3 regions of the Aerococcus christensenii genome follow, and region 3 is predicted to be linked to each of the others. Evidence: riboswitches for the same ligand, from Rfam matches in the RefSeq annotation. Region 3 holds a riboswitch; each other region holds the start of a gene.
What was found. Region 3 has a riboswitch for thiamine pyrophosphate ahead of AWM71_RS05580 (thiamine-binding protein). Riboswitches for the same ligand answer to the same signal wherever they lie in the genome.

Region 1 (4,477 bases), 360 kb from region 3:
CTTGCCACTTTTCCTCCGCTTCCGCTAATTTAGCATACTCTGGGACAAAAATGTCTGCATCTTCTTCTCTAAATGGGGCTTCCAACAAGCGATGAGCAGCCAAGTGACTATCCTCTTTGGCTAAAATCTTAGCCCGCTCTCCCCATTTTTCCTGAATAGCCGCTTCAAAAAGAGAGGCATCTGGACTCACAAAGTAAAGGGGCCCGGTGGGAAAAGCCTCATCAATCGTATCCAACCAATCTTCTAGCGTATAGTGCCCCACTGGAAGCAAAGTTTGCCACGCTTCTCCTTTTTGGTAACCTGCTAAAAAAACTGTCTGACGTCTCGCATTTAAAAAAGGAAAAACAGGACCGTCTTCCTTGACGTTTACCGCTAAAGCTTCCAAAGAGCCTACAGAATACAAAGGGACCCTTAGTTCTTTCGCTAAAACCTTTGCCGTTGTCACGCCAATTCTTAAGCCTGTATAAGATCCCGGCCCTCTCGTCACTGCTATGGCTTCCACAGACGAAATCGACCAATTGATTGCTCGACATGCTACTTGGATCAAAGGCAAGAGCTGCTTAGAATGTTTGATTTTTGTATATGTATTCAATTCCATTTTGACATCATTCTCTTCGATTAAAGCAATACTCATTGCTTCAGTCGATGTATCCATCGCTAATACCCGCATAAATCTTCCCTCTTTACATTAATTTCTTCTCTATTGTATCAAATTCCCCCAACAATAGGGAAATTTTACTCTCATTTCTCCTGCAATCTCTCGCATTCTTCTATCCTTCTGTTATAATACTAAGCGAACCCTTATTTCAAGACAACGTTTAGAAAGGAGGACTCTCCATGGACACACTCATTCAACGTATCAATGCCCTCGCCGCTAAGCAAAAAGCTGGCGAACTTTCCCCAGAAGAAAAAGTCGAACAAGCCCAATTGCGTCAAGAATATCTCAAAATTTTCCGCGGGAATTTCAAACAAGTTCTCATGAACACCAAAGTCGTCGATCCCAAAGGAAAAGATATTACACCCTCTCGTCTAAAAAAAGCAAAGAAGAAGCGCTAAAATTTATATCCTTAATAAAAAGGTGTTGTTAAGCAAAGTTGCCCTCCAACACCTTTTTATTTTTCCCTCACTGTCTCATAGAAATAAACAATAGATAAGACTTTTGAGAGTTGCGCTTCTCACATCAAGCCCTATTCTCTCCGTCCGAAAATAATTTTGGACGTTTTTTAGATTCTAATACGGCTCAATAAGCGTTCCGTCTCACTTCCCAATGCAAAATCTTTAGGAGTCATCTGAGAAATAGCATCTATTAAATAACAACGGAAAGAATTACTTCCCTCTTGATTGGACATTCTGAGAGCCGCTTTTTCTCCGGCTAACCCCATGGCACAAACCGCTGCCACAGTAGCAAGTAGGGAATGCGACGAATTCGCAGTCACATAAGCAGTAATTAAAGCTGACAACATGCATCCCGTTCCGGTCACTTTTGCCATCAACGGATGGCCTGCTCGAATTGCATACGCTTTTCCCCCATCACAAACCAGATCCACTTCCCCACTTACCACAATAATGGCTTGCCGATTTTCAGCAAAACTTTGCAAAAACGGAAGAAGGTCTTCTATTTTATCAGATGTGAGCCGTTCTTCTTGACCCGCATCCACCCCCTTAAAGCTCGCGCATAAACCTGCTAAGAATTTAATTTCTGACAAATTCCCACGAATCACTTGAAAATGAACACCATTCATCAGTCCATTCGCAATGTTCCTACGAAAGGCAGATACGCCCACACCAACAGGATCAAACACCACCGGATGCCCCAGTTCATTCGCTCGCTTGCCCGCTTTTAACATCACTGGCAAGGTTCGATTTTTCGGCGTTCCCATATTCAGCAAGAGTCCATCACTGAGCTGCGTGATTTCTTCTACTTCTTCCTCCGCATCACCCATAATAGGAGATGCTCCACAAGCCAAAAGTAAATTTGCACAATCATTAGCCGTCACATAATTGGTCAAACAATGAATGAGCGGTGACTGGCTTCTAAGATTTTGTATGCATTTTTCCATCTTATCTCTCCAAATTTTTCTGAAGACGGTCGAGCAGCCCGACCTTCTTCAAGTAGGTGAGGAACATAAAGGAAATCACTGATCCTACAGCTGTCGAGATCAAGAAAGGTCCCACATAAACATAGACTGCTAAATTCGCTGTACTTTTTCCCATAAAGGCTATGGCAATGGGGTAAGCCAAAAGTCCGCCTAAAATCCCTGTTCCAACCACTTCTGCTAAACACGTTAAACTCAATTTTTTGCTATATTTATAGGTAAGCCCGCATAACAAGGCCCCGCACAAAGTCCCTGGATAGGCAAGTAAAGTCCCTAATCCCCATAAATTCCGAAGTAAAGATGCTAAAAAGCCTGCTAACAAACCATACCCTGGTCCTAATAAGACGGCACATAAAACATTGACCATGTGCTGAACAGGCGCACACCGACTTCCGAAAATAGGAAAGGATAAAGTAGATCCTGCGACAGCGACTGCTGTCAACATAGCCGCTAAAGCTAATTTTTTACTATTTGTTTGTTTCATAATATCCTCCTAGTCAACGAAAAATTTTGTCTACAAAAAGGGAGCTCCTCATAGAAGCTCCTGTTAAATATCTTTATCATAGCTTCCTACGGCGGCATTATCCGCATCAGGTAAAGGGTCGAAGTTAAAAACTTCCTCTCAGCCTGTCAACACAAGCTCCCCTGTAATCACTATTGTATCATAATTGTTTTCTTCATTCAAGAAAGCCCAGAGTTAAGGGATTTTTCTTTTAGATTTAAAATTTTCAACGACAAAAAAGCTAGCTTCTTAAAAACTAGCTCTTTTGCTTGAGTGCAAATTTAACAATTAGTCTGCTTTATTAATTTTTTCCTTTTGAATCACATAGCCCATACCACTTAAAACGGAAAGTACACCAACAACTAATTCTGGGGTAATTGTTTCTTCAAAACCTGTTTGAGGTAAATTTTCCTTTGAGTAAACGTAGCCTTCCCTCTTGCAGACATACTATGCCATTGTTTAAATTCTTTTGAATAGCCGCTTCATATTTTGTTAAAAAATCAATACCAAACTTTTGATTCACTTCTGCAATCGAAAGTCCCTCTATCAACCGCATCGTCAACATAATATAGTCTTTTTCCCACTCTTCTTGTGACAATACCTGAATCGTATCCTTGTCTACTGGTGGCATTCCTACATCAATCATTTTAAAATAAGTAAGAAAACTTTGCACATTATCAAACCGTCGATTGCCTATATTAGACGAAGCACCTAACCCCAATCCCAAATAATCTTGTTATGTCCAATATTTTTTATTATGTCGACTTTCATGATTCGGCTTAGCAAAAGAAGAAATTTCATATTGATGGTAGCCCGATGATTGCAATGTGTCTTGTAGATAATGGTACATTGCACGATCCTCTTCATCCTCTACTCCATCAATAATACCCTTCTCTCGCCATTGATAAAATTTGGTGTGTGGTTTATAAATTAAAGAATAACACGATAAATGTGGCGGATCTAAGGCGAGCGCTAAAGCAATATCTGATTGCCAAATCTTCCTACTTTGATAAGGATTAGAAAACATCAAATCTAAATTAAAATCCTGACATTCCATTTCTTTCATTAAAGCTACTTTTTCAAAGACCTCTTTTTTATGGTGTAACCTTCCCACTACAGCTAAGACCCTATCATCAAATGATTGTACTCCCATTGAAAAGCGATTAATGCCCGAAGACAAGTAGGCTTGCAATCGTTCTGCAGTAACAGACTCTGGGTTCATTTCAATCGTGATTTCAGCCTTTGGAGCAATAGAAAACACTTTCTTTAACTGAACCATCAAATAAGTCATCTGTTCTGCGCTTAAATAAGATGGTGTGCCGCCTCCAAAATAAACGGTATCTACTTCATAGTTTGAGTGGCGACACAATAGCATTTCTTTGGCTAAATAAGTGACGTAGCGTGCAATCATCGCTCCTTGATTATCAAAAGTCAAAAAAGCACAATAATTACATCGCTTTTCGCAAAAAGGAATATGAATATATAAACCAATTTTTTGCACAAACTTTCCTCCTGATTCTATTTCTTTCATTTTATCATATTCCATTGCTTTAGTCTTTTGCAAAATAAAAACCATGCATAATCAATTGTGGTATGCATGGCTTTCAAGATTTTAAACATTTAATGAGCAAGAAATAAATTCCCTCTTAACCCGTTTAAACTCTATGGTTATATTTTTTATTGACTGATAGCTTCCCATTTCCAATTTTCGACTTCAGGAATATCTGCTCCATTTTCTCTAATATAATTATAATGATAGGCCAAGTAATCATCCATTGTTTGAATAAATGACTCTGCTTTTTCTCCATAAACTAATTGTGCCGCTTCTTTAGCTAAATGAAATCTATCCATTTCACTAAATACCCGCATATCAAACGGT
Region 2 (4,477 bases), 620 kb from region 3:
GATCCCGATTTAGAGCCCACTAAAATAATGTTGTCATAGCCCATTGTTGCAATCATTGTTGTAGCTAATGCAATTAAGGCTTGATGCATTCCAGTAGCTACTAAAAAATACCAAGCAGCTCCAATTAACCCAATCGCTAATGCTCCTACTAAATTATATAAAGAAGTAAAGAAATCAGCTAATAATTTACCTAATAAATTAGCTAACGGCCCGAGTATACAAAGCGCTAATGGTAACATAACTAATACAGTACAAGCAGGGACAAGAATAATTTTTAATGATCTTGGACAGTGCTTATCAAAAAAGTAGTAAACATATGACATTACCCAAACAATTAATATACTTGGTAAAAATTGGGAAGAATAATTAACTAATGTCATAGGAATTCCATATACAGAAAATGAAGCTCCTTTAGTTACTAACGCTATTAAGTTAGGGTGAATTAAAATAGCCCCTAACAATAAAGCGATCGGCGTCGATGTATTAAATTTTTTAGATGCCGCCCAAGCTACAAAAATAGGGAAAAAGTAAAAGCCACTATTTCCGACAAAAGTTAATAAAGTCATTAACGGCGAGGTGGCTGGTAAAAGATTAAGCATTCCTTTTCCCAACACAGCCGTAATTAACTTAATAATCCCTGATACGGTAATAATTGGCAAAATAGGTGTAATACACCCGGAAACAACATCAATAAGAATGTTAGGTAAATCTTTTATTTTTTCTGACAGGCTTCGCTTGTCGTTGCAAGGCAATTCTGTAGTTTGGTCTTCTATTTTTGTAATAGAAACAAAGTGTTTATATACTTTATCCACATTTTGACCAATAATAATTTGAAATTGCCCTGCAGAAAATTGACACCCTAAAACATTTTTAATATTTCTAATATTTGTTTGATTAACTAAACTTCTATCTTTTAAATTAAATCGTAATCTTGTCATGCAGTGGGTTACTGAAATAATATTATCTTTTCCTCCAATATCGGATAAAATTTCATTACATGTTTGCTCATAACTCTCCATAGCAAATTTCCTCCTAAAAAATAAAACCTAACTAAATTAAGTCAACTAATTTAGTTAGGTTATGCGCTTCTAAAGCTTACAATCCTTCTCTATCATAAAGTCTATTAATATGTAATATCAGATAAAGTAAATTTTCGTCATTTAATTTACAATTTAAATTACTTTCCAAATAATCACTAACAACCCTTACACATCTATAAACATCCTTAAAATCTCTCTTCATCTGATAAAAGAGTTTCTCACTGCTCTGATTTAACGTTCTTTGTTGATCTTTACATTTTATTAAATATTGAAGATGCATAACAAAACGTTCATAAGTAAAACTTTCTCGATCAATTACTATATCTAACTGATCTTCTATTAAAAAAGTAATATTATCTATTAATTTGGACATTTTATCCTTTTTTATTATTTTATTAGTCATAACTTGTGCATTAATAAAATGCATTGCTATATTAAATTTCTCTTCCATAGGCAGTCTAACATTTAAACGCCGTTCAATTAATTTCATTGTCCAATCTGACAACTTCAACTCTTTTTCATACAACCGCTTCAGTTCAAAAGCTAGCGGATTTCCAATGATTATACCCTGTCTACTTCTATATATAGCAAAATGTAAATGATCTGCTAATACAAACGCAAAAGAATCACTAATATCCGTCTTTAAATATACCTTTGCTTTATCCACTATTTCAACCGATACTTGAAACAAATCTTCAGAAACTTCATCCATTAAAGCAACTATAGAAGGATTAATATCATAAAAGGTTCTGTCCACCAAAGTCAAATCTTCCAACTCATAAGGTGTCTTTTTAAAACCTATTCCCTTTCCCAAGGCAATCAGTTCATTATTACTAGAGTCTAAACAAATAGCAACATTATTATTTATTTTCTTTATTACCTTCATTCTGTACTATCCTTTTAAAAGTCAACAACTACATATTTACTTTCGGTGATGCCTTAGAATAAAGTTACAATCCTAATAAATATTTTCTAATAAAGCAATATGTGCACGCTTTCATTATACTCCAAAAATTTTCCCTGTACACATTTTTCTTATACATCTCCAATTATTTAACATGACTTTTTCTTTTTAAAGACTCTGGCTTACTTTCTTCACACTCAAATATTTATTCCTTAAAATTAAACTTTCCCATTGACAGAAACCGCTTACTCTTGTATTCTTAAAGTACACGGGGAGCTAGTAAACCAGCTGAGAGGGAAGTGCGACTTCCGACCCACGAACCTGATACGGATAATGCCGGCGTAGGAACAATAAAGTGAAAGATCTGGCAACCGTATAGGGTTGTCTTTTTTGTTTTTAGTCACACAACTTTAGAAAGGAAATGTTCAATGACTCAATCATCTGCTTTATTTGATGGCTACGCTAACGCTTATGATCAATGGTTTATCACCAATGACAAAGTTTTTGTCAGTGAATTAAAGCTACTCCATCACTGTTTAAAAGATATCCCTCACGATAAAATTTTATCAATAGGATGTGGAAGCGGGCTATTTGAAGCTGCACTGCAAAAAGAATACGGCATCACTGTCGAAGAAGGTGTAGAACCTTCCACAGATATGGCTGATATCGCTAAAAAAAGAGGCCTTCATGTCACCATTGGCGATGCCCAAACCACTCCTCTCCCAAAAGAAACTTATGACATTGTTTATCTCAATGGGTGTTCTACCTACATTCCTGATTTAAAAACAGCCTATCAAAATTGCTTCAGCTCTATTAAACCAGGCGGTCATATGATCCTACTCGACGTTCCAACTGAAAGTGCTTATGGAATTCTTTACAGCTTTGCACATTTTGCTGGGAGCTATGATGATCCTGTCTTCAAACGTATTGCCCCAAGTCTCCCATATCCTATCGAACTCGTTCATTCAGGGATTTTCTATACAACTCCTGAAAAAGAAGACATCGTCAGAGATTATCTTCCAGTCCAATCTATTCACTACTATCAAACCCTAGTGAATGATCCTATTTATACTAACGACACCATTGAAGAACCTGTCGAAGGGTATGGAAAAGGTGGATACGTTGCCATGATTATAGAAAAATAGAGAGCCCTTTCTATTTACTCCTTTCAAAATAAAAACCTAACTCTAAAAGCTACTCCTTCTACTTTTAAACAAGTAGACAGAGTAGCTTTTTTTGGCTTCTAGTTATTCAGCTGCTAAATCCAATTGATCATGTAGAGCAGGGTTAGTCATCAATTGATCCATATCTTTATCCCCACGTCCCGACAAATTCACCAAAAAATCCTGTATTAGTCATTATTATTCTCTCCTTTCAATACTTATATTCCTACAGATCTAGGTGCCGAATGCCAATGAGACTACAAAAAAGCCGCATAAGTGCTATGCGGCTGCTTTTAGGGTTCACATCTGGCATAGACTCCCTTTTAATTGAGTCCGTCAATAAAGTGAGCCTAACCGATGAAAGTTACCTCACTTAACTATTGCCAGATTTGCCAGTCTTTCATTTGAAACTTCATGATGTGATCTCCTTACTTGTTTTTGATTGTCATTATTTTACAAAATAATCCTCACCTTCCTCAATAAAACAACTGACGGATATTTTCGATCGTGGGTGATGGTCTGAAACTCATATGAAGAAGAATGAGCTAAATAGTTTCTAACTTTCTTCATTTAAGGTAACTGTACAGACAATATCGCCAGCTTTGACACGACCAAATACTTCATACTCCAAAATAGCACCTTTTTCTGTACCATTCACAAAGACTAAAGCACAAGTAATATCTACATTTTCAGCTGAACGAATCGCTTCGATATCCATAGTGGACAAAAGGTCGCCTACCTCTACTTTATCTCCTACTTTCACATTTGACCGAAAAGGCCTTCCTCCTAATTCTACCGTATTAAATCCTAAATGAAGTAAGATTTGTAAGTCCTCCTTAGTCTTCATTCCGATCATATGATGGGTTGGAAATACAAGAGTTATCTCTCCTGCCAAAGGAGATTTTACTCGACCGTCTAAAGGTCTTAAAGCAAAGCCATCACCTAGTACCTTTTTAGAAAATCTCGGATCACTCACTTGATCAAGTGGGATAAATTCCCCAGCTACAAATGCTCTCACACTTATTCTCTTTTTGGATACACCCATTTTACCAATCTCCTTTTTGCCTACTTGTTTGATTGATATATTCCATCACAATTCTCTACTTATATTCTACCTTAAAACTGTTTACTCCGCTTGATGAATAGAACGATTCCAATAAAAAAGGATGAAGATCCCCCTAATTAGAGGATTAGCTTCATCCAAATTAAAAAGAAAGCTTTTATTTTTTAGGTAAGATTAATTCATCCTCTTCATGTTTCCCTTGAATTTCAATAATGAGGCCGTGAGGCAAACAAACAGAAATATCTCCTGGTTCATTAATCCAGCCCGTACGCACTGCTATTTGGTAAGGTGAATTATCTTCTTTGTC
Region 3 (4,477 bases):
CTCCCTTTCTACCACTTCTTGCAAGGAAAGGAGACTCGATTGAACTTCTAAGGTCACCTTCTTTCCTCTAAAGTCCACCCAGACATCCGACCGTCTCTCCTTATGAGACATTGGCACCTCCATTTCAGCAGAGTAACCGACCGCTTGCAAGCGCTGGGCGAGCTGTTTTTTATAGTATTTGTGCCAGAGCGACTCATTCTCTAAGTTTGAGTTTTGACGGACATAATGCTTAAAATACGGTCGCTTGGGAGGGTAGTCGAGATAGCGGACAGGCTGATGACATTTAGGACAGAAAAATTTCCGCTGGTCTGCTTTCAATAGTCCCCTTTTCAAGCGATCTTTCACTTCAAAAGCTGTCATTAATTCTCCGTGTTGCGTATGAGCATAGTACATCATCATCACCTCCTTATTTCCTTTATCCGCTCTTTAACGAAGAAATAACCTCCCTCTTCCTAAAAAAAAAGCTACGAGACTAGAAATATTCTAGCTTCGCAGCTTTTATTTAGCTTTGGTCTCTTGTAAGAAATCCTCTCCGTTTTTTAGAGAGAGCTTTTTCTAGAAACCGATCGCTTGATAAATCTTTTGAAGGGTTTCATTAGCGACCGCATTCGCCTTCTTGGCTCCTTCTTCTAAGACATCATCTAATTCAGAACTGGTTAAGAGAGCCCAATATTTCTCTTGCATTGGTTCTAAAAAGGCAATTAAAACTTGTGCAAGGTCTGCCTTAAATTGCCCGTAACCGGCATCTTGATACTGTTCAACTAAGTCGTCAACTGTGCGATTAGAGAAGGCGGAATAGATATCCAATAAGTTGGAAACGCCTGGTTTGTTCTCCACATCGTAAGAAATCGTTCCACTAGAATCGGTCACTGCAGATTTGATCTTCTTTTCGATCGCTTTTGGATCATCTAAGAGAGAGATGAAACCTTTCTGATTGCTGTCTGACTTAGACATCTTCTTGGTAGGTTCTTGTAAGCTCATCACCCGTCCTCCTGCTTTAGGGATGTAAGCTTCTGGCTTCACTAAGATATCCTGACCATCTTTAGAGAAGCGACGATTAAACCGATCCACAAAGTTTCTTGTTAATTCCATGTGTTGTTTTTGATCGGCACCTACCGGAACTAAATCCGTATTATAGAGGATAATATCGGCAACCATGAGGGCAGGATAACCGAGTAAACCTGATAAAACAGAGTCTTGCTTCTTTGCCTTATCCTTGTATTGGGTCATCCGTTCAAGTTCTCCTAGAGGAGTTAAACATTGAACCACCCAACCCGCTTGTGCGTGAGCAGGGACATGACTTTGAATGAAGATAGTAGATAAATTAGGATCTACTCCCAAAGCCAGATACAAGGCTGCTAAGCTTCGCGTGTTTTTCTTCAGAGCTTCTGGGTCCTGAGCGACTGTGATCGCATGCTCATTCACCACACAATAAAAAGTTTCAAAATCCTGTTGAAGGTCTACAAATTGTTTTAAAGCTCCTACATAATTTCCAATGGTAGGAGTTCCGCTGGGTTGAACGCCAGAAAAAATACGTTTCATTCTGTTTCCTCCTCTAAAGGTTATAAACATTTTTATTATAACACGCTTAGAGAAGAATGAAAATGCCCCTCTTTTCTCTCTTTCTCTTCTCGTCTATTATTTCACAAACTATATGTTGAATTTATTGGGGATTTTTAAGCCTCTTTTCACAATTTAACTGACATTTTTGATTTTTTATGGTACAATAAGAAAAGTGGAATAACACGAGTCATACCTGTAAAGGAGAGATTGACATGGTTAGATTATACACTTCGCCAAGTTGCACATCCTGTCGAAAGGCACGTGCTTGGCTTGAAAAACATCACATTCCTTACAAAGAACGTAATATTTTCCAAGAACCACTTACCCGAGATGAAGTGAAGGATATCTTACGAATGACTGAAGATGGAACGGAAGAAATTATTTCAACACGTTCGAAAGCTTTCCAAGAATTAGCGATTGATTTCAACGACATCTCCTTAAACCAACTCTTTGATCTCATTCAAAAAAATCCAGGCCTTCTCAGACGTCCTATTCTTATGGACGAGAAACGACTACAAGTTGGCTATAACGAAGATGAAATTCGCCGTTTCCTTCCGCGTGAAGTTCGCTCGATTGAACTCTATGAAGCCCTTAGAAAAATGGGATAAAATTTCTTAAAAGTCGATCTTTTCTTGTTACTTTCTTAAGAAAAGATCGGCTTATCTTTATTTTAAGCAAACTTGTGATAAAATATAAAGTAGAAATTATTCCTTACCATGCTCGGTGTTGGCTATCAAACAAAGCCTTTGCCGATTGACTTTGAATAGTGGAGGTGAGTGCGAATGGAAATGGAATATATTAACGAGAATACCATGCGAGTCTTTTTGAGAGACGAAGATTTGAAAGACCGCGGAGTATGTTTAGTCGACCTCTTTAAAGACCAAAGTCTTGTCGAAAATTTCTTCATGAATGTTTTAGAAGAAGCCGATGTGAATCACCGCTTCAAGAATTCAGATGCGCTAACTTTCCAAGTGATGCCTTCTCAAGGCGGTATTGACCTTTATATTTCTAAAGCACAAATCGATGAAAATACCCTCACTCCCGAACCCGAAAAAGAAACGATTAATTCTCTTATCAATAATTTAACGGAAAGTATAGCGTCTCATGTGCCTGCTTCCGATGGCCACATCGAAACAGAAAGCTGTGGTACCCTAGAGAAAGCAACTTTGGTTTTCGACAAGTGGGAAGATTTCCTGCTCTTTGCTAAAGCTTTCCAAAATAAGGAAGTGGAAGTAGATCTCTATAACTATCAGAAGAAGTTCTACGCGATTATTGCCCTTCCTACGACTCTTTATAGTGAGACAGAAATTCAAGATTTACTGTACGTGGCCCTCGAATACGGTGTGATCTCGCCTATCGATGCTTCCCTTATTCGAGAATATGGCAAATTATTAATCGGCTATAATGCTCACTCTACGATTGCTCGTTATTTTAGTTAGATCACTAGTTTTCTCACCAAAAGCTCTTCTGGAGAAAGCCTTTTCTTTCTTTTAGGAGAGCTTTTTTTATAGGAAAGACATCCCTGATTATTACTTGTTTTATAAAAACTGCTTTGTTATAATAAAGGTGAAAATTTAATCTGTTAATCGCAAGAGGTGCCTTGTGCTGAGAAACGTCATCCGTTAACTCTTATAACCTGATGAAGTTAGTACTTACGTAGGAATGTGATAGCTGATATGCCCTTAATCCCTTCCAAAGGTTGCACTTTTTGTGATTAACTTTTGGGAGGTGTTTTTGTTTGCATTGTAGTATAGCTCTTCAGATTTTGCCGCAATATGTCGACGAAAAGAAGCTGTTAGAGGTTGTCGATAAAGTGATTCGCTATCTAGAGAGTCAAGTCTCCCCAGAAAACATCACCGTTTCTCCTTTTGAAACGACTCTTCAAGGAGATTACGACGACTTGATGGCTCTCCTCAAAAAAGCCATCCAACTGGCAGGGGAAGATGGCGTAGAGATCTTCGCTAATGTGAAGGTTTCCTATTGTGAGAAGGGAGATGTCTTAACTATCGAAGATAAACTTTCCCCTTATCGAGACTAAAGGCAATTTCAGGTAAGTCTAAATAGAAAAAAGGTAGATATGAAAAAAAGCTTACACCTTTTGAAATCCTTATCAGGTATTGTGTGCCTTATGGGGATCTGGCAAGTGACTGTAGGCTCTCAGAGTCTTCCTAAATTCATGCTACCGAGTCCTGTAGATGCCGTGATGGCCGCCAAAAATAATTAGCAGCTTCTTCTCTACCACTCTCAGATGACTCTGCTAGAGGCCTTTTTAGGTTTGGGGATTGGGAGGGAAGCATTCAAAAGGCGGATTTTCTAGGAGAGATCGGTTTAGATTACTACTGGGCTAAAGATGCTTCTGCCTATCCTCGACAGCGCAAGATCTTTCAGGCTTTTATGGCTTATGCCTATACCACGCACACTCTGGCCAATATTCATACCAAGGGTGCAGAAAAAGATGTCTTAGCCATTCTCAAGTACTACCGCACCCAAGATCCCCTCATCATCCATTGGTATAGTGGCCCTTTAGACTTGGTAGATGATTTTTTGGACTTAGGCTGCTTCTTCACGATTAGTGTTGACGCCGGCTATTCCCCGCTCACCACTCAATTGATCCATCACCTTCCTATCGATCGAATCTTGACCGAAACAGATGGTCCATCGTCCTTAGAATGGATCGGACATGGCTATGGCTGGCTCCATCAAATCCTTAGAATTCTAGATATCCTCTCCCAACAAAAAGGCCTTTCCTTCGACCAGATGAAAGATCAAGTCTATCAAAATTACCTCTCCCTCAACCTCTAAGTTTCCTCTCCCTTCTTCAAACTTTCTCAAAAAGAAGAGACTTGAGGAATCGCCAGGTCTTTCTTATAATAATCACAGTACAACAAAAGAAAGAAGGTCTTTATCTTGGATG

Region 1: linked by a shared signal. The riboswitch ahead of thiW (energy coupling factor transporter S component ThiW) and the one ahead of AWM71_RS05580 (thiamine-binding protein) in region 3 are both predicted to bind thiamine pyrophosphate.
Region 2: linked by a shared signal. The riboswitch ahead of AWM71_RS02660 (class I SAM-dependent DNA methyltransferase) and the one ahead of AWM71_RS05580 (thiamine-binding protein) in region 3 are both predicted to bind thiamine pyrophosphate.

Annotation. Positions count from the first base shown of each region.
Region 1 covers NZ_CP014159.1:814,162-818,638, reverse strand. The annotation lists gene tsaB (tRNA (adenosine(37)-N6)-threonylcarbamoyltransferase complex dimerization subunit type 1 TsaB) at 1-670, opposite strand, end outside; gene AWM71_RS03860 (DUF896 domain-containing protein) at 838-1,056, shown strand; gene thiM (hydroxyethylthiazole kinase) at 1,224-2,060, opposite strand; gene thiW (energy coupling factor transporter S component ThiW) at 2,062-2,580, opposite strand; TPP riboswitch at 2,647-2,753, opposite strand; gene AWM71_RS08445 (hypothetical protein) at 2,984-3,325, opposite strand; gene hemW (radical SAM family heme chaperone HemW) at 3,335-4,099, opposite strand; gene AWM71_RS03840 (phosphoketolase family protein) at 4,276-4,477, opposite strand, start outside.
Region 2 covers NZ_CP014159.1:554,130-558,606, forward strand. The annotation lists gene AWM71_RS02650 (PTS transporter subunit EIIC) at 1-1,019, opposite strand, end outside; gene AWM71_RS02655 (PRD domain-containing protein) at 1,096-1,926, opposite strand; TPP riboswitch at 2,204-2,310, shown strand; gene AWM71_RS02660 (class I SAM-dependent DNA methyltransferase) at 2,373-3,089, shown strand; gene AWM71_RS02665 (PTS sugar transporter subunit IIA) at 3,664-4,152, opposite strand; gene AWM71_RS02670 (NusG domain II-containing protein) at 4,328-4,477, opposite strand, start outside.
Region 3 covers NZ_CP014159.1:1,175,596-1,180,072, reverse strand. The annotation lists gene AWM71_RS05600 (competence protein CoiA) at 1-399, opposite strand, end outside; gene trpS (tryptophan--tRNA ligase) at 556-1,542, opposite strand; gene spxA (transcriptional regulator SpxA) at 1,776-2,171, shown strand; gene AWM71_RS05585 (adaptor protein MecA) at 2,346-3,002, shown strand; TPP riboswitch at 3,145-3,243, shown strand; gene AWM71_RS05580 (thiamine-binding protein) at 3,302-3,601, shown strand; gene AWM71_RS08255 (hypothetical protein) at 3,641-3,787, shown strand; gene AWM71_RS05575 (TatD family hydrolase) at 3,859-4,365, shown strand; gene AWM71_RS05570 (TIGR01440 family protein) at 4,471-4,477, shown strand, end outside.